3 regions of the Humiphilus diazotrophicus genome follow, and region 3 is predicted to be linked to each of the others. Evidence: riboswitches for the same ligand, from Rfam matches in the RefSeq annotation. Region 3 holds a riboswitch; each other region holds the start of a gene.
The links. A riboswitch is a leader RNA that binds a small molecule or an ion and turns the genes downstream of it on or off. The one in region 3 is predicted to bind cobalamin.
Positions count from the first base shown of each region.

Region 1: another riboswitch for cobalamin. It lies ahead of cbpA (modified peptide precursor CbpA); the one in region 3 lies ahead of cobU (bifunctional adenosylcobinamide kinase/adenosylcobinamide-phosphate guanylyltransferase).
Region 2: another riboswitch for cobalamin. It lies ahead of AC6I7T_RS05860 (ribonucleoside triphosphate reductase); the one in region 3 lies ahead of cobU (bifunctional adenosylcobinamide kinase/adenosylcobinamide-phosphate guanylyltransferase).

Region 1 covers NZ_AP040870.1:833,442-841,140, reverse strand. Annotated here, with positions in the region: gene AC6I7T_RS05015 (TonB-dependent receptor) at 1-2,152, shown strand, start outside; gene cbpB (peptide-modifying radical SAM enzyme CbpB) at 2,291-3,700, opposite strand; gene cbpA (modified peptide precursor CbpA) at 3,787-3,897, opposite strand; cobalamin riboswitch at 4,113-4,319, opposite strand; gene AC6I7T_RS05000 (hypothetical protein) at 4,510-5,313, opposite strand; gene fahA (fumarylacetoacetase) at 5,722-6,993, opposite strand; gene AC6I7T_RS04990 (hypothetical protein) at 6,981-7,699, opposite strand, start outside.
Region 2 covers NZ_AP040870.1:1,077,362-1,085,060, reverse strand. Annotated here, with positions in the region: gene AC6I7T_RS05885 (hypothetical protein) at 1-344, shown strand, start outside; gene AC6I7T_RS05880 (alpha/beta hydrolase) at 346-1,221, opposite strand; gene AC6I7T_RS05875 (helix-turn-helix transcriptional regulator) at 1,313-2,143, shown strand; gene AC6I7T_RS05870 (isocitrate lyase/PEP mutase family protein) at 2,253-3,089, shown strand; gene AC6I7T_RS05865 (saccharopine dehydrogenase family protein) at 3,123-4,202, shown strand; cobalamin riboswitch at 4,297-4,514, shown strand; gene AC6I7T_RS05860 (ribonucleoside triphosphate reductase) at 4,714-6,861, shown strand; gene AC6I7T_RS05855 (anaerobic ribonucleoside-triphosphate reductase activating protein) at 6,865-7,473, shown strand; gene lysA (diaminopimelate decarboxylase) at 7,554-7,699, shown strand, end outside.
Region 3 covers NZ_AP040870.1:423,846-431,544, forward strand. Annotated here, with positions in the region: gene AC6I7T_RS03540 (cobyrinic acid a,c-diamide synthase CobB) at 1-795, opposite strand, end outside; gene cobU (bifunctional adenosylcobinamide kinase/adenosylcobinamide-phosphate guanylyltransferase) at 792-1,337, opposite strand; cobalamin riboswitch at 1,455-1,632, opposite strand; gene AC6I7T_RS03550 (glutathione peroxidase) at 1,778-2,326, shown strand; gene coxB (cytochrome c oxidase subunit II) at 3,010-4,038, shown strand; gene ctaD (cytochrome c oxidase subunit I) at 4,069-5,772, shown strand; gene AC6I7T_RS03565 (cytochrome c oxidase subunit 3) at 5,792-6,388, shown strand; gene AC6I7T_RS03570 (hypothetical protein) at 6,409-7,272, shown strand; gene AC6I7T_RS03575 (c-type cytochrome) at 7,269-7,699, shown strand, end outside.

The DNA of each region.
Region 1 (7,699 bases), 410 kb from region 3:
TACCTATGACTGGATCTATTCGGTCGCACCTATTGAAGTGGTGTCCTTGGGTGCCACCCGCGAGATGAAAGTTCTGACCGGCGAATACTCGGCTCAGTATGGAACTTCTACCAGCGGTGTGCTGGTCATGACGACCAACCGAGGGGGTAGTCACTATCATGGTGAGGCTTTTACCTTTATCCGTCCTAGCGGAATTCAGGCATCGGCTCCCTTAGCCAGTTTTCATATCCCCAACGAACGTGAAGATTGGGGAGGCTCTGTCGGTGGTCCTTTAAGAGATGAGCGTACCACCTTCTTTGCCAATTACGAGGGTGCCAGGCAGGATCGCGGTGCCTACATACAGTCTCCTAAGCCCGGCTTTTTCGACGGACAGGTGCACGAGTACTATTCTCTACTACGCTTGGATCATAAGCTTACGGACAGGCATTCTTTAGCGGTGAGGCTCAATGGAAACCATTACGAGTCGAACAATGTAAATGACCGTATCTCAGGCTTTAACCAGCCTAGCACTGGACGGTACGCACGGACACAAGCCTGGGGAGGTCAAATCACAGAACAGAGCCTCTTCGAAAACAAAATCAATCAAGCGCGGTTTTCCTTCGTCAATTATTTCCCTGACAGTGCGATTCCGTTACAGACCTCTGTAGCTGTTGTTCGTCCAAACTACAGTACTGAGGGGTTTTCCACCTCAAACTGGGTGCATGCCCAAAACTTCACCATGGGAGATCTTCTCGCTGTCCACCAGAACAGACACGACTGGAAGATCGGCGCCGAAGTTTCCTACCTGAAGGCCAAGGACTATTCCTATACGCCGTATGGGACCTACACGTTTGCCTCCGGTGCTCCTCAACCAGGACAACACCCGCTCAGCTACAGCCAGACTTTCGGAACAGCCTTTCTCCGTTATGACCAGACAGAGATAAATGCTTTTGTGCAGGACGAATTCAAACTTTCTCCCTCTTTGGTCGCCAGCCTTGGTTTGCGTTATGAATTTCAGACCTTGACTGATAATCATGCGAACTTTGCGCCGCGAGTTGGCCTCTCCTGGGATGTACGTGGAAATGGAAAGACCGTCGTTCGCGTTGCCACCGGTCTCTTCTACGACCAGTATTATCTCTACATCGCGAGACGCTTTCGGACCCTGGGACCCAACGCTCCAACGGCAACTTACTCCTTGAATTATGGAGATCCGGGCTTTCCATCCTTCCCGAATTCTCTCTTGACGCCTCCATCCGGAGCTTCGTCCGGTAAGAGAGATTTGTACCTGCGTCCGAGTCAGCTCTCCAATCCCTACGCATTGCAGGTTTCGGCAGGTATTGAGCAGCAGCTTGGCGGGGGACTGGTGTTGACTATTTCGGGCTTACATTCTCATACGTTAAAGCAGATGAGAGTCAACGATATCAACCATCCCACGCCCTTTATCCGCACTGGTCCCGGGCAATATCGTGGAGGTACCTTGGCCAGTGCTGCGGCGGCAGCCAATGCTACACGTCCATATCAGACCTATGATGGATTAGCGGTGCGGGATATCGCGGTTATTGAAAACACCGCTTCCAGCATCTACGATTCACTCGATGTTGGTGTGACAGAACGAGTGGGACAACGGCTCCAACTTGCGGCCCACTATGTACTGTCCGATTCTGTCGCGTATTCGATGTTCTATTCGGATGCAAACAGTGGGGTACCGAACGAATGGAATAATCTAGAGAGCGCCGAGCGGGGTCCAAGCGATTTTTATCAACGGAACAGGTTCGTTGCCGACGCACTTGTTGGATTGCCCTTTAAGTCTCAGTTTGCTCTGGTTGCGACAACTGCTTCCGGGCTTCCCGTAAATCCGATTACCGGGGATGACAATAATGGCGATAGTTATGCGGTTGACCGGCCTGTGGGGTTTGGAAGGAACTCATTCCGTGGGCCATTGCAGGCCGATGTAGATGTTGCCGTTTCCAAGCGGTTCCAAGTGCATCCGCGATTGCAGCTGGAGACACGGGTGGAGACAGATAATCTCTTTAACCGTCACAACTTTATTACGGTGAACAATGTCTATGGAGAAGGAGCCAAGCCACTGGCCACCTTTCTTTCTCCAAAGTCGGGAATTACAAATGCCGATCCCGCGAGACAGTTTCAGTTTGCTACTCGATTCTTGTTCTAGACCGTTTTCACAAATACGGTGTCTGGACAAGCGAAAGCCAAGCGCGGCTTTTCTTGATGGAAAAGCCGCGCCGAAGTTTTCTCCAGCAGATACATCGTTTGTGAGATCGTACTCAGCCCAGCTCTATAGCCAAAAAAGCTACAAAGTAGAACATTCAAAGGTAGTGACAGTATCGCGGTCCCAATCTTCCCATAGATAGGCATCCTGACGCTTCTCTGCAATCAATCTCATCGCATAGCGGACTTGATCTTCATACAGTTCACAGAAGGCCCCAGGGCGATCCATTCCTCCATTCATCTCATAAGCTTCTGCGGGACAAGGAGAGCCACAGAAGTGGCGAACGGCACAGCGGAAACAGGGATCGATATCTTCTACTTTCCTTCCTGTGACCATGGTGAAGGCCGAGGACTTTAGGACTCCAGCGAGATCATCCCGGAAGAGATTGCCCCCATTGAAGGCGGGAAGGCCAAGGAATTCGCTGCACGGAAACACATCTCCATTTGCAGAGACCGCAAAGAAGCACCGGCCGCCACCACAGGGGGAGATATCGCACATCAAGCGTCGTGCCTGCGGTGCAAGGATTGCTATGAGAATATTGGCGAAGTTTGCCACAATCAGGCGGCGGCCGGTTTCCCGATAGAGCTCTTCGGTACGATGCAGTGCTTCTAGATAGTGGTGGCTAATGACCTCATCTGCAGGTTTAATATTGCGTGCTCCCTGACGAGTGCAACGGACAGGATTGAGCATGCAAGTTGTAACTCCATGTTGATGGAAGAATTCAACTGTCGGGACCAGCTGTTCCAGATTCTCCTGGGTTACAGTGCAGATGACAGAGTAATTGGAGTAACCACGTAATTTTTCCATGGCAGCAACAACCTTGGTGTAAATGCCATGGCCGTCCCAGGTTTTGCGCGTACGACTGGCAATATCTTCCAATGCGGAATCAAGAGATAGGCCAATGGCGACGTTCCTTTCCATCAAGGAATCATATTGAGCGTCATCTAATACTGTGCCATTGGTCTGAATGCCGAAACGGAAATCATTGCCATATCGATCGAACGCTGCCAGCATCGCTTCCCAATTCAATGTGGGCTCAGCTCCGTGAAAGATTATTTGAGGCTTGTATCCTTCAGGCAAAGTTACCCGGAAGTACTGCTTCAATTTCTCCATGGCCACTAGTACCTGATCTACTGGCATATGTTGGCCATTGTGACGCGTTGTATCCGGCAAATAGCAGTACGAGCAATTCAGATTGCAGCGCTCCGTAGGGTTGAAGTACACGGCAGAGGGCCGCACATCGAAGCGAAGCCGGGCCATCTCCTCTGCAAAACTGCTGGCCTTTTGTTTGTATTGCTGCAGGAATGTGCTGGAGGTCAACGCTTCTCCGAGTTTCTCTTTTTGGATGAGTGCCCAAAAGGCCGTGTCGGGATCAACCAAGCCAATGTACTCGTCGTGGCCGATATCGATTGGTTGAAGTGTGCTTCCTTTACCTGTGTTGAAATACAATCCGCGTGACGAGCTGTTGTGACCCTTTGCTTCCAGTCCCATGAGGAGGCGATCCTTTTCTTTGTCTTAACTCTGGGGCGGATAGGTGTTTGACTATCCGCCGTGCGTAAAGCTATTGTCGGTAGCTTCTATTTTTTTGTTTCGGTCATGACGTAGTGAGATAAACCCGTGCCGCTCGCTGTACAACTTTTTCGCGTGGCAATGACCGGTTGTCTGGGTTCGTTCTTCTTGGACTTCATCACGTCACCTCCTTCCTCGAAAAATGGAATAACAAAGCCGAACGCGAGATTCCTTACTGGTGCAGAGATCTGGCCGATTTCGGCAGAAGATCCTCCGGTCCGGAAGAGGGAATCGCGAATACGAATAATTGTTGTCGCAGGATCTTTTCGCTGGCAGGAAGGATATTCTCTCCAAAAAACGAAAAACCCACATCCCCGTTTTCCACGCGGAGATCGTTGAGTCGCGGTTTCGGTCAGGTGTTCTGGCTCGCAAGTTCAGAGAGCTTAATGCTTGCTCTCAATGGAAGCTTCCACCTTCCCCGGCATTTCTGACGAGTGGTAAATAGGAAGCTGCCTTCTCGCTTACAGCGGCGGGACCGCTCCGGTTTTTCACCGGAATTCCCTGTTGCCTTTGGAGGGCAACCCGAAACCAAATCTAGATGTCAGGGGAAATTTTATAGAGAGCGGGTGGGGTGGACAATAGTCCAGATCACAGAATGATGTTTAGGTTCATGCGTGTCAGGATCTGAAACTGTCGCCGTGCTTCCTCAGCTGAGAGGCACAGCTTCCTATGAGAGAAAGCTGCGCAATTTCTTGAGGTTTCGATTCAAGCTTTTGCCTGAAGCTGCTGGCCTATATGCTCTTCCCGCTTTGATCAACAATGTGCCAGCCATCGTCGAACTTCTCGAAGAGGATTGTTGCCGGCTCTTCTGCTGAGTCTGGATGAGAGGTGAGGAACTGCTCCCACCTAGCGCGGTAGTCACTTAGGGCTTGGCTGTAAGGATCTCCGCCCGGTCTGGCGTATGGTTTAAGTTCTGTGCCGAACTGGGTTAGCTTCCACGAAATCAGAATGCCAACCTTGGCGCGCTTATCATCCTGGTATATGCCGCTAATCTTGAAGTCCTTGCCAATTTCAACGAGGGGAGGAATGTTACATTGATCGGGCTTCGGCATGGGATAGCAACTGAATCCGGTGCTATAGTCACGCGTTGAAGCGGAATCTGTGGGGCTGCCTGTCTTTGGCGTCAACCGTATTGTGCGTGAATGGGGATAGTGCAACGTCACTCCGGATACAGTTTTACTTTGAGGATCCTCTTCTTGTACGGTTATGTATCCGAGTTTGCTCAATGACTCCAGCAGGGGTCCGTAAAAAATCTCTTCTTTTGATGGTCCTCCATTACCACTCGGCGAACCATATGGCTGATGTTCTGCCAACGGAAATGCCTCTGAGTCTGTAGCTTCGCCCATACCTTCGATCTTATAGCCGGGGATAGCTCCAGATATCTTGTTATCTCCAGCGGCATGTAACTTCAGCTGGGCCTCAATCATGCGCTTGGCATCTCGTTGAGTCAATTTGCCCGAACAGCCCGACATGAGACAGACAACGACTAGGGTTGGCAAAATGCCAACGCGGGACAAGAATGCCCGAGAAAACATGGAAGCTCCTCAATTGGTTTGTGTCAATGATACATATTGGCTGAGGCAGTGCGGTAGAAATGCTTCGCTGGAAAAGCCCGTCTTTATTACTAACGTAATGATTGTCTGATGAAAAATGCCTAGAAAAATCTAATAATTGCTTGGGTGATGAATATTCCCGATGTGGGGCATAGCTGAATCTCTTTAGACTTTGCTTGAAATCACCATAGATGCAAAATCCAGATTCCCGATTATCTCAGACGAGAGATCTGATGAGAATTGATCTTGAAGTTCTCAGGTGTGAACGGAAGATAGCTTTCTTGCGTCGGCCTTGTTGGTTATTGTTATGTTCACTAAAGAACATGCGAATCCAGTTAAGTAGTAGCCATGATGGGAGGCTTTGAAGTATCAGGATCGGCATACCATCCCTTACAGGATCATTCCAGTGCATTCGCCGAAGCCGATTCTTGGCAGCCCTTCCTTTTCCGTAACAGCACGGAAGAGAATCTGATCTCCTCTTTCCAAAAACACCCGTGTTTCGCCGCTGGGCAAGCGCACCGGATCGGGATTGTGCCGCTTTTCTAGAAGGCATCCTTCGGAACCGGAATCTGGACCGGAGATGGTGCCGGTTGCCAGCAGATCTCCACAGCGCAGATTGCAGCCGTTACTGGTATGGTGGGCCACCAGTTGAGATAGAGTCCAATAGAGGTCGCTCAAATTACTACGGCTGAGCCTCATTGGATCGATATTCATGCGGCGCATTTGCTCGGATTGGATGTATACCTCAAGCGTTAGGTCTATGCTATCTCGCTCAGGCGTAGAAGAGGCGAGGTGTGGCAGCGGGGCTGGATCTCCTTCCGGCCGCGATGGCGTGGGGACGCGGTAGGGTTCAAGTGCTTCCAAGGAAACTACCCAGGGAGAGATTGTTGTCGCAAAGCTCTTCGCCAGGAAAGGGCCCAGAGGCTGGTACTCCCAGGATTGAATGTCGCGCGCTGACCAGTCGTTAATCAGACATAGTCCGAAAATGTGTTTCTCTGCGTTGTCAACAGGAATACTGTGTCCAAGACGATTTCCAGTGCCAACAAAGACGCCGATTTCCAGCTCATAATCGAGCGATTTTGTCGGCCCGAAGACAGGTGCGGTATCGCTGGGAGCCTTGGTTTGGCCACAGGGACGATGGATGTTTTCACCGCTGATGACAATAGAAGATGCACGGCCATGATAGCCGATGGGAACATACTTATAATTCGGCAGTAGCGGGTTATCGGGACGGAAGAGCCTGCCGACGCGAAGAGCATGATGGATGCCTGCATAGAAGTCGGTATAGTCACCGATATTTGCTGGAAGTTGCATCTTTACTTCGTTCATAGGAACGAGTAGCGATTCCACATCGGTTTTCTTTTCCCATCTGGCATCGAGCAAAGCCGTCACTTGCTGGCGTAACGCTGACCATGTACTGGAGCCAAGACACATCAGGGGATTGAGCACCTCAACGCGACAGGCATCGAGAGCTTCCTGGTGAAGAGCCGAAAGTAATCCTTTTTGGGCGCATGCACGGAGGTCAAGTACCTGGTTGCCGATAGCGATACCGATGCGTGTCTCTCCCTGATGACGGAAAACTCCATAGGGAAGATTCTGGAGGGGAAAGTCTGAAGTTGGATCGTTGGCTGCGGGTACCCAGCTTTCTCTTACGTCAGCCATCCCATTGCCTCCAGGTCGTGAATAGGCTCTTCGAAAGAACATGAACCGAAGCTGATGGCGAACTCCCTTCGAACGGAAAGAATTTGTTCGGTAGTCCAGTGGAAGCCTCTCCAGGAGATAGCATCCGGAGCCGTAAAGATGGCTGCCGGATCTTCTTCCTCCAGCAACTGTTTCGCTTCCGAGGGCGCTCCTCCGAAGTAAAGCAATGTTGCGGCAAGAAAGACATTTAGAAATCCGTGCATAGTTCCGGTTTGGCTATCGGTTTCGTAGGTGAAGGGGTGATGCGAACGAATCGGATGGTGTAGACCTGCTGTGACCTTGAAGGGAATGCAACGGTGGGCTAAGGTTTTCAGCATTTCGAGAATGATATCGGAGGGGGGAAAGGCTTCGGAGGTGATGCCTCCGGTACGCAGCTTTGCTCGAGCTCCGATGGCAGCGATATCGTGGAGCGTTTCGGATACAACGGGAGAGATAGGCACTTCGAAGTAAGTGGCAATTCCGGTAGGGATCATTTCGCCGAGGCGCGTGATTTCGACAAGCTGGTCGGTCTTGATCTCGATAGAGTCAAAGGGCAGTCCATCATTGAAGAGAAGCGGCAATTTCTCCCAATTGGTAGTTGGTGGGGCAATGATGGTTAGTTTCATGTCCCAAAGTGTCTCTCCTGCGATCTTACGCAATTCGGGCAGCCGATCTATATCGATGACAA
Region 2 (7,699 bases), 650 kb from region 3:
GACACCGCGATTCCATCTGGAAGGTCAGCGATAGCTCTATCAAGGTGCATGGTGGAGGCACAGCTTCGATTCGTGTCGGAGTCCCCGCCTCACAGCTTGCAAATCAATGGGATGTGAAATTAATCGATGCTCCTGAGGGTATCAGCATTTCAGGGATTACAAAATCCGACAATGCTATTGAGATTCACCTCAAGGTGGATGGCAAGATCAAAGAGGGACTAAAGGGCAATTTCATCATGGAAGCCTCCATAATTAAGCCCCAGAATCCTGCCAATCCAAAAGCCAATCGCGTTGTGTCACTCGGGACCTTGCCTGCAATTCCATTTGAAGTTGTACGCCCCTAAGCTAGCGGTGAGGGATGTGTATGAGCAGACTCTCAAAACATCCAGGTATTTGGTTGTTCCATTCATTCCAGTCGTGACCTCCCGGTATGGTGTGAAATTCATAAGAGTAGCTGCGCTGTTTTAGGATCGTGATGAATTTGCGGATTGGAGATAGAAGGGATTCCTGTTTACCTGCTGTGATGTATAGGTAAGGTGTTTGGGAGGGTTCAGCAAATCTGACCAGGACGAAGGGATCGTTGTGAATGCGTGTGTCGCTGCCTGTAGGGCCGAAGATGGCGCGGAAACGCATACTTTGCGACCATCGGTTCAGACTAAAACGGCGGCTGGGTACATCAATGGCGGGACTGATAGCACCTGCAAAAACAAACAAGTCTGGACGTGTAAGAGCCAATTTGACAGCTGCGAAACCGCCCATCGATACTCCGACAATCGCGCGATTTTCTCGGCCGGATCGAACGGGGAAACGCGACTCTACGTCGGTAAGTACGTCGTGAACAAGGTAGTCGTGATACCGGTCTTTTGTATTGAGTGCGGCATTTGTGTAATACGAACAGGCACCGTCTACCATTACAAGAAGGAGTCCCTTTGCTGCATAGGCACCTACGTCTGAGTAGTTGGACCAGTCCCTGAAATCACTGCCACAACCGTGCAACAGATAAATCACAGGCAAGTTCGTATTCGAGGTAGTCTCCGCTGGCATATAGACGCGGTAAGGCATGTTATGGCGGAGAGCCGAAGAATAGAAGGTGACGTCTTTGCTGATGACTCCTGGGAAGCTGCGCGGGTGATCCGTTACGGCTAATTGCTCATGATGACACCCCGTAAGCGGAGCAAATGCGGCAAGGATTGCTAAGAAACAGCTGAGAACGGCTTTCATTTGGAAAACCGATTATACCCAGAAGTCCGTGATCAGCTAAGCATACATATTTTCATCTCCAGCCTGGTTGTAAGCATCGAAGCCTATAGCCGTGTCCGAATTTACTCTTCACTCTCTGCTGACGTCGCCCACCGTAACGATTCGCGATACGGAATGCCTGGGTACCTGCACGTCTATGAGCACGGAAGAGGCGACGAAGACAACTCAGTTGATATTTCCTTATCGTGGAGTCTACATACGTCATGTCGGGCAAACCCAGGCTGTTGCTGAGGCCAACCAGGTATTGTTTTTCAATGCCCATGAAGGCTACCGGATCAGTCATCCAATCTCGGGTGGTGATGGCAGCCTGACGCTGGTAATCGATGAGTCACAGCTTCAGGAGTTGGTGCCTGCGGATCTGTTGCATCGCAGCTCCGGAATCTACTTTCGAGGACAGAGTCTGAGACTCGACGCTCGTACGCAAGCGCTGGTTGCAAAATTGCGTCATGGTTTGCATAACAATGCCATTGGGTCTTTGGAAGCTGAAGCTTTGGCCTTTACTCTGGTGCAACAGGCTCTTGGTCCTCGTGGTTCGCGTTCAGCTGCTACAAATGCAGGATTACAGAAGTTGGCAGATCGGGCGAAGCTCGTGCTCGGAAGCAATTTGGCGCGCCGTTGGACTCTGGCGGAGGTTGCCAGGGAAGTTCGTGTTTCTCCCGTTTATCTCACACAGGTTTTTCAGAAAGTCGAAGGCCTGCCCTTATACCAATATCAATTACGCCTCCGGCTGGCCCGAGCACTCGAGATGCTTGTACGGTATGACGATTTGACGAGCCTTGCACTGGAACTCGGGTTTTCCAGTCATAGTCATTTCAGCGCTGCGTTCCGGCAGCATTATGGCTATTCTCCGTCAGTCTTCAAGCGTTCGGCTCTTGGACGTTGATCGGCATAAGCGGACATTTCCAAAAATAGCTAAAGATTCTGACAGCGATCTCTCCTCTATACATGGCCTACTGTCGTCATAGTGAACCTTTGGATTCTGGAGAGAGTATATGAACCAGTCAGAGCAAACCAAAAATTTCCGCAAATTACACACACGTCGTCCGTTGATTTTGCCAAACGCATGGGATGCCGCAAGTGCCCGCGTGTTCGAAGCCCTCGGCGCGGAAGCAATTGCCACTACCAGCGCTGGCGTCTCGTGGACGTTCGGGTGCAGCGATGGTCAGAAGCTGAATCGCCAGGAAATGTTCGATGTGATCCGCAACATCATTCGGAGCGTGAATGTTCCAGTAACCGCAGATATCGAGAGTGGCTATGGCAGTGGTTCAGTTAACGATGTGGCAAAAACGGTGGAGCAGCTGGCTTCGATCGGCGTTGCCGGAATAAATATCGAGGATTCTCCCGGACGCAACGGCCAAGCGCTACTCACTGCCAACGAACATGCCGAGCGGATTCGGATCGCGCGCAAAACGGTAGGTGACGCTGGCTGCGATCTGGTCATCAATGTGCGGACAGATGTGTATCTCTTTCAGGTGGGTGATCCGGATAGCAGATTCGATAACGTAGTGGAGCGCGCGAAGGTCTATCGCTCCGCAGGCGCCGATTGCATTTTTGTACCTGGTGTTATCGATTCCAGCACTATTGCCAGTCTGGTCAAGGCTATCGATTATCCGCTAAACGTCATGGTCGCACCTGGCGCGCCAAGTGTGAAAAGTCTTGGGGAAATGGGTGTTGCTCGCGTAAGTGTGGGACCGGGTATCACTCAGGTAGCGCTTGCGGCAGCTCAACGCGCAGCGCGTGAACTTCTTGAACACGGTACCTATGGAGTCCTTGAAACGGGGTTGCCTTTTGCTGAGATTAACACCTTGTTTACTCCACGTCTTCAGTAATCAAGACCGGATTGAGCCCAGGAGCAAGTAGCTATGACGTATCAAGAGATCAGTCGGCGCACCACAATCAATAGCAACCACAAAATCGCGGTTGTCGGCGCATCAGGGCATACTGGCCGTTTCGTTGTGTCTGAATTGGCGCGGCGTGGTATCAAAGGTATTCTTGTCGGGCGCGATGCAGAGAAGCTTTCTCCCTTGGTCAGCAGGCATCCGTCATGGAAGATTCGCTTGGCCTCTGTTGATGCTCCTCAAACGCTCGATCAGGCGTTGGCGGATGCGTCGTTGATTATCAATTGCGCTGGTCCCTTTATCGATACGGCGGTGCCTGTGATGGATGCAGCTCTTCGTGCTGGTATCCATTATTTGGACGTGACTGCAGAACAACGGGTAACGCTTGAGGCTTTCGAGCGGTTCTCCGCGGCAGCAAAGGCGGCGGGAGTTGTAATCATGCCTTCCATCGCGTTTTATGGCGGATTAGGAGATCTTCTTGCGACAGCGGCCATGGCGGATTGGACGACAGTAGACGAAATCCATCTGGCTGTTGCACTCGATAGTTGGAAGCCGACACGCGGAACTTCTCGGACAGGAGAGAGGAATCCTGGCCGCAGATTTGTGTTTTCAGGGAATGTACTGACCTTTGTTGACGATCCTTCCCCTGAGCTTTCGTGGGATTTTCCTCCGCCTTTTGGGAAACAGGATGTTGTCATTTTCCCTCTGGCTGAGACTATCGTGATCTCGCGCCACCTGCGGGTGCCCGAAATTCATGCCTATGTGAATCGAACTGCCTTGAAGGACCTTCATGATCCCGGTACGCCACCACCCATAGCGGCAGATGAGCGAGGTCGTTCCGATCAGCGTTTCTATATGGAAGTACTCATCCGTAAGGGAGACGAGGAACGGTATGCAGCAGTATCGGGGCGTGATATCTATGCCGTTACTGCCCCTTTGGTAGCCGAAGCAGCGGAACGGATTTTGACTGGCGATTGCAGAAGGGCAGGAGCTGTCACTCCCGGCGAGATTTTTGATTCGAGAGCGTTTCTGGAAGCACTCTCGCCCGAACCGTTTTCTCTGAGCCTCGGAGAGGGCGTTGCAAGCATGAGCCGAAGTACGTAGCCAGATTTGCTTCTTCTGGCGTATCACTTTTTAGGATGCTTGGATATACACAGGTATCGCAATTTGTTGGGTTGACGATAGGTGGTGGACCCAATATGATGGGGTTCGTGTTCGGTGGCGAGGTTGCGAGTCAGCCTCGCCTGAAAAGGGAACCTCGTGCAATTCGAGGACTGCCCCGCAGCGGTAAATGGGAACGAATTCCATCACATGCACTGGCTTTCCCAAGAAGCTGGGAAGCGATGGCGAGTAGATGCAGCTCAATGGGGCTGCAAGCCCACAAGTCCGAAGACCTGCCGACACGACGCTTTGCGCGTCTTGACTGAAGCCTTCGTGGGAGAGGCTGGTCGGATCAGGATTTGTCCGTACAGGTGGAGGAAATCTCCATTTGTTGGCTCGTGCTCTTCTGCCCAACTCCATGAAGTAAGAGATGATCGGGTTATGTAACCAGTCGTGTGTCATATTTCTGTGGCCGCTTCTGTTTGCTGCCCCTTTTGCCTGTTAGGAGATCAATGTGGAAACCGTTGCAAATACTTATAGGGAACAGCAAAAGAAAAATAGTGCCGGGGCATTTACTGAAATATGTAAAAGAGATGGAAGCATTGTAGCTTTTGATGCACAGAAGATTACGACAGCCATTCGAAGAGCGGGAGAGGCGGCCGGAGAATTTGGAGAAGATATTGCAGTTTCGCTTACCCGTCGTGTTATTGCCTTGAATCTGGCACTTGAGCGCTCTGAAATGTTAAGCGTCGAGGCAATTCAAGACGCTGTTGAAGAAGTTCTTTTGAACTCACCATTCAAGAAAACTGCACGTGCCTACATCTTGTATCGCGAACAGCACAAGAAAATTCGGGAGTTGGTTGATCAGGCTAATGTCGATCTGGTTGCCCAATATCTGGAGAGGACAGACTGGAAGGTGCAGGAGAACAGCAATATGGCCTTTTCCCTGCAAGGGATGAATAACTATATTGCCAGCCAAATCAGCGAAACATACTGGCTAAATGAGATTTACTCTCCTGAAGTGCGGGAGGCACATGTAAGCGGTGCTTTGCATCTGCACGATCTTGGCCTTTTGGCGGTTTATTGTGTTGGATGGGATCTGCAGGATCTTTTACTCGCAGGATTTCGGGGAGCTCCTGGGAAAGCGGAAAGCAGGCCTGCAAAGCACTTCCGCACAGCGCTCGGACAGATTGTCAATTTCTTTTATACCTTGCAGGGCGAGGCTGCAGGAGCTCAAGCCTTCTCCAACTTCGATACGTTGTTAGCTCCCTTTATTCGCAATGACGGTCTTACCTATGAGGAGGTTAAGCAGGCTCTGCAAGAGTTTGTCTTTAACCTCAATGTTGCAACACGCGTTGGATTTCAAACTCCGTTTACCAATCTCACTCTCGATCTGCAACCTCCTACCATGCTGGCGGAGCAGGCCGTAATTATTGGCGGAGAGCGACGAAGCGAGACGTATGGGCAGTTTCAGGAAGAAATGAATATGCTCAATCGTGCTTTCCTCGATGTTTTGGTCGAAGGGGATGCTCGCGGGCGTGTCTTCACTTTTCCCATTCCCACATACAACATTACTGCCGATTTTCACTGGGATTCACCGGTACTGGATCGTCTTTGGGAGGTAACGGCGAAATATGGAGTGCCGTATTTTGCCAACTATGTAAATTCCGATCTTTCTCCCGATGACTCTCGTTCCATGTGTTGCCGCCTTCGTCTTGATACCAGGGAATTGCAGAGGCGGGGAGGAGGTCTTTTCGGTGCCAATCCTCTTACCGGTTCGATTGGAGTCGTGACCTTAAATATGCCTCGTCTCGGCTATCTCTCGAAGAATAGAGACGAGTTTTTCGCGCGGCTCGATCAACTGATGGATTTGGCCCGAACAAGTCTCGAGACCAAGAGAAAAGTCCTTGAGCGGTTTACAGAGAAGAACCTCTATCCATATACGCAATATTATCTCCGCGACATTCGTGCCCGTTTCGGACGTTATTGGGCGAATCACTTTTCCACGATTGGCTTAGTTGGAATGAACGAGGCGTGCAGAAACTTTCTTGGTTGCGATATTGGAAGCCCTGAGGGCTCCCGGTTTGCTGCCGAAGTCTTGGATTACATGCGTGAACGGTTAGCTCTCTATCAGGAAGAAACCGGCAATTTCTATAACCTGGAGGCGACTCCTGCAGAGGGCACCAGCTATCGTCTGGCGAAGCTAGACCAAGAAGCGTTTCCTGAGATTCTTTCTGCAAATGAACGACAGGTGAAAGAAGGGGGCAGTCCTTTCTATACGAATTCCACGCAACTTCCGGTCGATTATACGAACGACTTATTTCAAGTATTGGCACTGCAGGATGCTCTGCAGCAACGCTACACAGGTGGAACCGTGCAGCATCTGTTTCTAGGAGAAGCTGTGCCGAATCCGGAATCTGTAAAAGCGTTTGTGAAGAAGGTTTGTAGTAGTTACAGACTTCCATATTTTACTGTGACTCCTACTTTTTCTATCTGCCCGGAGCATGGGTATCTCAACGGCGAGCAGACATCATGTCCCGATTGCGGAGTTCGTACAGAGGTCTATTCCAGGGTTGTTGGCTATTTGCGTCCGGTGGGCCAGTGGAATAAAGGCAAACAAGCCGAGTTCGAATTGCGCGAATCGCTATCGATTGGAGCCTGATCCATGCTGATCGGAGGTTTCCTTCCGCTTAGTCTTTGCGATTATCCGGGGAAGATGGCTGCCGTCGTCTTTACGCAGGGATGTAACTTTCGTTGTCCTTACTGCCACAACGGAGCTTTACTGACGGCACATTCGGAGACTGCTATAGCGGTCTCCGATGTGCTGGCTTCTCTCCATAGCCGCCGGAAATTTCTGGATGGTGTTGTGATCAGTGGCGGAGAGCCCACTCTACACGCCGATCTGGCGGACTTTCTTGTGGCGGTCCGCTCTATGGGCTACGCCGTCAAACTCGATACGAATGGCAGCCGTCCTAAGGTGCTTCGTGACCTGTTTGATCGGAAGCTATTGGATTTTGTTGCAATGGACGTAAAGGCACCGCTCTCTCGATATGAGGTCCTGGCTGGTATTGCTGTAGAGACATCCGTCATTTGCGAGAGTATCGATCTTATTGCCGAAAGCGGAGTGCGCCATCAGTTTCGAACTACAAACGTTTTGCCTCTGCTTGCTTCCGAAGATCTTGCAGCTGTTCGAGCGATGATTCCAGCTCGTAGCAGCTATTCTCTGCAGTCATTTCGTTCAGAGACAGCCTTGGACCCGTCTTTGCGGGTGTAGTTTCTTGCGGCAAGATGCGCTAGCTCAAAACGATTGGTTCCCGGCGTGGAACCAATAATTCTCTCCACCTTGGTCTCAATCTGCTAGTCTCAAATCAAGACCATTCCTATTACGTAGAGGTTAGCGTTCTGAGTCGCCCGTTTTCGCACCCGAAGAAGAGTTCTGTTCTGCATTGCGGAGAGTTGCCGCTTGATTCTCTCGCGAAGAAATTCGGTACTCCGCTGTA
Region 3 (7,699 bases):
ATCTAAATTGTCCTGATAATAAAAAGAGAAGGACTGGTCCTGAGCAACGCCGATGCGAACCACTTTCGGTTTGCTAATACGGACAGATCTGTTTTCCGGAAGCTTTGGCCTTGAACAAGAGGCCGATCTTGCCAGTAAGTCAAGATTGATATGCTTCAACGCAAAGCCAGCCAGCTCTTCGCGCCTTTGCTGCCAGCCGTCAAACTCTTCCGCAGTATGCAATCCAAGATGTCTCTCCGGAATGCATATCGAAGGCTCTTTGGGTAACCAACCTAAAATAGGTACATCACACGTGGCACGAATTGCCGTCTCTAGCAACCGAAAATGATTCTCACCCGCAACCTGATTCAGAATTACTCCAGCAAAACGGAGCGAAGGATCAAAGGTCAGAAAGCCTTTTACTACAGCGGCAATGCTTCTTCCACTTCTCGATGCATCCACAACCAAAACGATGGGAATATTCAGAAGCTTTGCTATTTCTGCGGCACTTCCTTGTTCTGAACCGCCACTTACGCCATCGAAGAGTCCCATTACGCCTTCGACAATTGCCACATCAGCGTCGCAAACGGCTTTAGCATAGAGCTCTCGATTCGTATCGTGTGAGAGCATCCAGCTATCGAGATTTCGCGAATGGCGATTGCAGATCCTGGAGTGATGCCCCGTGTCGAGAAAATCAGGACCACACTTGAACGCCTGAACAACTAATTTCTTCTGATAAAAAGCGGACATTAATGAAAGAGCGACAGTCGTCTTCCCCACTCCGCTTGCGGCGCCGGCAACAAGAAAGGCAATCACGCCTCCACCTTCCCCTTCAGCACCAGAGGAAGACCGGCCACCATTAGCACAACATTGTCAGCCAGGGCAGCAATACGCTGATTGATCTCTCCAAGGAGATCGCGATATCTACGTCCCGAGGGATACTCTGGAACAACACCACTGCCCACCTCATTTGAAACCAGAACAATGGTTGACCTGCTGGCAGAAATGGCTTTACAGAAAGCATCTGCACGGCTTTGCAGATTATCGCCATTGGCTTCCGCATCCAAAAGATTTGCCGCAAAAATCGTCAGGCAATCGATGAGCACCAGCCCATACTCTCCATCGATCTGATTAAGAACCGAATCAAGCTTTACCGGCTCCTCGATTGTTTGCCAGGATGCAGGGCGTTCCTGCCTGTGGCGCGCGATCTTCGCATTCATCTCGTCATCGGTGTATTGCGCTGTAGCAATAAAGGCAACGGAGTCTGCACGCGTCGCCAAATGCTGCGCGAAGCGGCTCTTTCCGCTACGAACACCACCAAGCACGAGAGTTACCGATTTTCGGTACGTCTCTTGCATATTTCCTCTGCGGTGAGCATTAGAGCCCAATGCCGCGGGATCATCAAATAGCAGGCGCTTCGAGTACGGTATTGACCGACAAGAACGCTTTCCAACTCTCCCATCGAAGCTGGATCAAGCCTGGATTGGCATCTGGCCGGTCTCCTGACTTACGCTTCCTCAAACAACGAACACCTTCCCAGGATCGCTCCCAGTGGCTGCATCTCTGCCTGTTCGTGTTCTCCGCGCTCACAGTTACGGGGTAGTGGCGGATTTGCACCGCGCTTCCCTGAACACCAGATAATTCTTTATAACCAATCGGCAGGGCCGGGTCAACCGATTCATTTTCGGCAAACCGTTGGCCTTTCATGCGTTGTTGCCATTCCTTGCGGTAGACTCATCTGGCACACAATGCGATCCAGTGGTCAAAGGTCGATTGAGGCAATGAGGAGATGAATCAGATGAGCGTCTATGAAGTTCCCCTAAAACGCATCGATGGCACGGATGCTTCGTTGAACGAATACAAAGGAAAGGTTTTGCTGGTTGTTAATGTCGCGTCAAAATGCGGGTTGACTCCTCAATACGATGGCCTTGAGAAGCTCTACCAAAACTATCGCGACCGGGGTTTAGTGGTTATTGGATTTCCTGCAAACAACTTCAAAGAGCAAGAACCGGGAAGCAACGAGGAGATTCAAACCTTCTGCCGAATGAACTACAGCATAGACTTCCCTCTCTTTGAAAAAATCTCTGTAGTTGGAGAATCAAAGCATCCGCTCTACCGGCTGCTTACAACAATGCAGCCAAAGGCAATCAGCACCTCGGGTGATGCCTTTAAAGAAAAGCTAAAAGGACACGGGATCGATCCGAACCCGGAGCCTGAAGTCCTTTGGAATTTCGAGAAATTTATTGTGAATCGCGGTGGCGATGTTGTGGCACGTTTCAGCCCCGACACAAAGCCGGACGATCCAGCTCTTATTCGGCTCATTGAAGACGAACTGGAAAAACAATAGCTGCTCTCAATGCAACGGCCCTGATATGCTCCGAGACTCAGGGCCGAACATTGACTCCGCTTCTCTGAGAAAACAGCAAACCCCTTGTAACACCGATATTCGGCTCTATATTTCACAATTCCACACAAACACAACAGAAAATCGCGAGCCGATGGAACCTGCTTACGATACCCAGCATCTTTACAATTGAAGACATTCTTGTTTTCGCATCTCCTTGCTGGGAACAGGCTTATGATGTGGTACATTCAATCTAGAGCTGAGCGCGGAGGCGATGTTCTTGCACCTTGCAGAACATTTGAAGGCGCATATACAAATTGAAACACTTTCCCCTTTTTCATAGCTCTGGCTTCAGGGTGCACGCGTGTAACTGAGAGCCAACAATTTATCGATTCTTAAGTACTTAGCCAAAGCTCCACTAGAGGAGCGCCGACAACTAACACCCAAAACAATTCAGATCGCAAAGGGCTTGGGACAAAGCGCCTCGTGGATGAAATGTTGTCTATTGCCGTTATTCGAAAACAATAGACATCTCTTCTCGCCTCTACGGGCATCTAAAAACGCCTTTTGGGACTGTGCTGTTCTTAGCTGATGAACTATTCGAACAAGCAGACCGTCAGGCTACTGCTTCGGATTAAAGACCATCCCAACGTTGGTGTAACTGGATTGGATAAGTGACTGATAGAGTGCAAAATCATAGATTTTTGCGGCACACTCTGCTTGTGCTGTCAGGTCTTGGCCTGTGTCAAAAACAGGTCTTCGCCCAGTCGCCTAATACCAACATCTTTTCCCCCGCCTCTACACCGGCAAGCTTGATCCACGGCTTGGGATTATTTGTCCTGGCTATCACGACCGGAATATTTCTTGTTGTTGCAACTCTGCTCGTTACGGCAATTATTCGCTTCCGTGCACGCAAGGATGAGGCACTCGAACCACCTCAAGTGTTTGGCAGCACGCAAATTGAGCTTTCCTGGACAATCATTCCCATCCTCATCATCGTTGTGTTGTTTCTGACTACAGCAAGAATGATCTTTGCAATTCAGGATGCGCCCAAGCCCGCCTCTGCCCTTGACGTAATCGTTATTGGACACCAATTTTGGTGGGAGTTTCGTTACCCAGCGCTCGGTATCGTTACAGCCAACGAATTACATGTCCCCTTAAGCAGCACTTCATCGCCAAAACCAACTTTCTTCAAATTGACATCAGCGGACGTAATTCATAGCTTCTGGATTCCAAATCTGGCAGGGAAAATCGATCTTATTCCTAACAGAGTCAATGAATTATGGATCGATCCTCAACGTGTTGGTTTATACAAGGGCCAATGCGCTCAGTTTTGCGGTCCTGAGCATGCTCTGATGTTGTTGCGGGTTTATGTAGATACACCTGAGCAGTTTCAGGCCTGGGTGCAGAGTCAGAAGAAATCCGCCGTCGAAGATACAGCTGCTGCTGAAGGACGAAAAGTTTTCGAGACGCAATCGTGCATCAACTGCCATGCGGTATCCGGAACCGTTGCAAATGGACGCTATGGACCGGACCTGACGCATCTGATGAGCCGGGACACCCTAGCTTCCGGAGCCGTCGATAATACGCCCCAAAATCTGAAGAAGTGGATCGCGGATCCAAACATCTTTAAGCCGGGCTGCTTAATGCCTGCGATGCAACTGTCGGATAAGCAGCTCGATGAAATTACCGCATATTTGGCAACACTAAAGTAACGCAACTGCACAGAGATAATGAGGTCGAAGATGGCAGATTCCAGCCTCCCGATACAAGGCGGAATGGGTGGGGCAATCGATGTCACCAAACCCCATGGTTTTGGCGGGACAGCGCTTGAAATCGTTCACGACTGGATTGTTACGGTCGATCATAAGAAGATCGGTATTCTCTATATCGCCTACTCTTTGATCTTCCTCCTGGTTGCAGGACTGGAAGCCATCTTTATCCGCATCCAACTTTTTGTTCCACACAATCACTTCGTTTCGCCGATGACCTTTAATCGGCTATTCACCATGCATGGAACGACGATGGTCTTTCTCGTGGGAATGCCGATCTTATTTGGATTTGGAAACTACCTGATCCCGCTCATGATCGGCGCACGAGATATGGCCTTTCCACGCCTGAATGCCTTTAGCTTTTGGCTGAGCGCCTTTTCGGGCATTCTTCTCTATTACAGTTTTATCGGCGGCGTTGGACTTTCAGGAACAGGAAGTGCTCCTGATGTCGGATGGTTTGCTTACGCTCCACTTACGGAACGCGCCTTTTCTCCCGGGCATACGGTCGATTATTGGACCATCTCTGTCCTCTTGAATGGTTTCGGAAGTATCGGAACAGCGATCAATATCATCGCCACGGTATTCTCAATGCGATGCAAAGGAATGACCTTAGCACGCATGCCGCTTCTTGCCTGGCTTTATCTAACCGTCTCATCACTCGTACTGGTCACCATAAGTCCGCTAACTGCCGCACAGATCATGCTCCTGATTGACAGGTATCTAGGTGGACACTTTTTCGACACTCAGGCTGGAGGATCCGCAATTATCTGGGTCCACTTCTTCTGGATCTTTGGTCATCCCGAAGTTTATGTTCTAGTCTTGCCGGCCTTCGCTTTTGCAAACGAGATTATTCCTGTCTTCTCCCGAAAAGCTATCTTTGGATATTCTGCGATGGCAACAGCCTCCGTGGGCATCGCTTTCATCAGTCTCGGCGTATGGGCGCACCACATGTTCACGGTGGGAATGACATCGGTCTCAAATGCTTTCTTCACCCTGTCGACGATGTTAGTTTCGATTCCAACCGGAATTAAGATTTTCAACTGGCTGGCAACAATGTGGGGTGGGAAGATCCGCTTTGCTTCCCCAATGTTGTTTTCAGCTGCATTCCTACTGCAGTTTCTTATTGCGGGATTGACAGGAATTATCCTTGCCGTCTCACCCTTCGACTGGCAACTGCACAATTCATACTTTCTTGTTGCCCACTTCCACTACGTTCTCGTCGGAGCAATTGTCTTCATGATCTTTGCTGCCATGTACTATTGGTACCCAAAGATGACTGGACGCATGCTGGACGAACGCCTGGCTAAGTGGCACTTCTGGCTATTTCTGATCGGATTCCATATCACCTTTGACGTTATGCATATTCCAGGAATCCTGGGAATGCCAAGACAGATATTCACCTACGAAGCAGATCGTGGATGGACACTTTTAAACCAGATCATCTCCTTCGGAGCAGTCTTTCAGGCCGCAGGCGTGCTGGTACTCGTCTTTAACCTGGTCAACTCTTATTTCCGGAGAAAAGAGGCAGGACCGGATCCATGGGATGCGTGGACATTGGAATGGTCTACCAGCTCGCCTCCGCCTGCCTACAACTTCGCTACCGACCCCGTGGTGGCAAGCAGAAGACCGCTTTGGGATATAAAGCATCCCGAAGACAAAGATGCCGACTTTGAATAAAGCACAAGGCTAATTTTCGATGAGCACTATCCCCCAGCACCAGAGTTATCAGGCACAACATTGGGAGCCACCCTCGCGCGGTAAAGTTGCGATGTACTCGCTGATCGTTGCCGAGACAGCAATCTTTACCATCTTTGTGGTCGCCTATATCTACAACATCGGGAAGAGCACCTTTGGGCCGACACCTAGAGAGGTTCTTGAGGTCCCGATCTTCTATACAATCTGTTTACTCTCAAGCAGCTTCTTTATCTGGCTAGCAGAGCATGCGTTTGCACACAAGAAGTTGCGCTCTTTCACTCTGTGGTGGGCAGTCACTTTCCTGCTGGGAACCATCTTTCTGGTCGGTACCGGAATCGAGTGGCACAAGCTCATTTACGAAGATGGACTCTCAATTAATACAAACCTATTCGGAACAACTTACTACTCGCTGGTAGGACTGCATGCCACCCACGTGGTCATTGGCTTGATCATGATTTTTATTGTCCTGGCCTTTGCAATGACCGGACATTTGAGTCCTAAGCATTCGGAACGAATAGAAATTCTCAGCCTTTATTGGCACTTTGTCGATGCCGTTTGGGTTGTGGTCTTTACCGTGGTTTACATAATCGGCCGCTAAGCTGGAAGGTGAAAAGAGATATGGCAGGCGAACACGAAAGCACGGAGACGACGAAGGGCACAATACACCTGCCGGCGCCCACAGCATGGCCTATCCTCTTGGCCGCCGGCATTGTTCTGTTCTTCGCTGCACTGGTAACCAATACCGGGATCGGCATTTTGGGAGCCATCCTCACCGTCGTCTCGTGCATTGGATGGTTCCGGCAGGTGCTGCCTCATGAGCATCACGAATTACTCGATGTGGAACTACAGCCCATCGAAATCGCGACTACGCGAACTGGTGTAGCGAGAATTCAAGTCGATGAAACCCATCGGGCTCAACTGCCTCTTGAGACCTACCCTATTTCATCGGGCATTAAGGGAGGTATTGCCGGTGGTATCGCAATGATCATCCCGGCTGAGATCTACGGGCTTCTAGAATTCCATAGCCTCTGGTACAGCATTAACCTGTTAGGTGGAGCCGGCGTTGCCGGATGGCTAAATCCATCAGACCAGGAGATCGCCGCATTTCATCTAAGCGCATTGGTAACAGCTACAGTTATCCATACCATTACCTCCCTCCTGGTGGGATTGCTTTATGGAGCGATGCTGCCCATTTGGCCAAAGCGTCCGATCTTGCTTGGTGGCATTATTGCCCCAATCATTTGGACCGGGCTCCTGCACAACATCCTGGGGATCGTAAATCCTTTCCTGGACCAGAAAATCTCGTGGTGGTGGTTTGCAGCTTCACAGGCATTCTTTGGACTGGTTGCAGGCATTACTGTTGCGAAGCTCGGAAAGATCAAGCGCTTTCGGCAGGCACCACTCTCCGTTCGTCTGGGCCTGGAAACTCCAGGACTCCATCCCGAGGAGCGAGAACAAAGCAGGAAGGACGATAGGCAATGAAAGTTCGCTTGCTTCTTGGCTTTGCTCCAATCATCCTTGGCATTGCAACCGGTTGCAATCACCTCCCCGGACGTCCCGGATCGGAGGTAGAAGTTCCCCGCCCCGAATCTATTACATCTTTTGAAACGCTCTATCAGCAGAACTGCGCAGGATGCCACGGCGCAAAAGGACAGATGGGAGCGGCAACAAATCTGGCGAATCCTGTTTACCAGGCACTCATAGACGACACATCCTTACGAAGCATTATTGACAAAGGACAGCCAGGGACATTGATGCCTGGTTTTGGCAAGAGGGCAGGCGGATTCCTGACTGAGCAGCAGATCGATCTGTTAGTACGAGGAATGAGAACAAATTGGACAAAGGGAAATGCACCGCAAGGGATAACAACGCCACCTTATAAATCTGATAAGCCCGGCAATCCGGAACA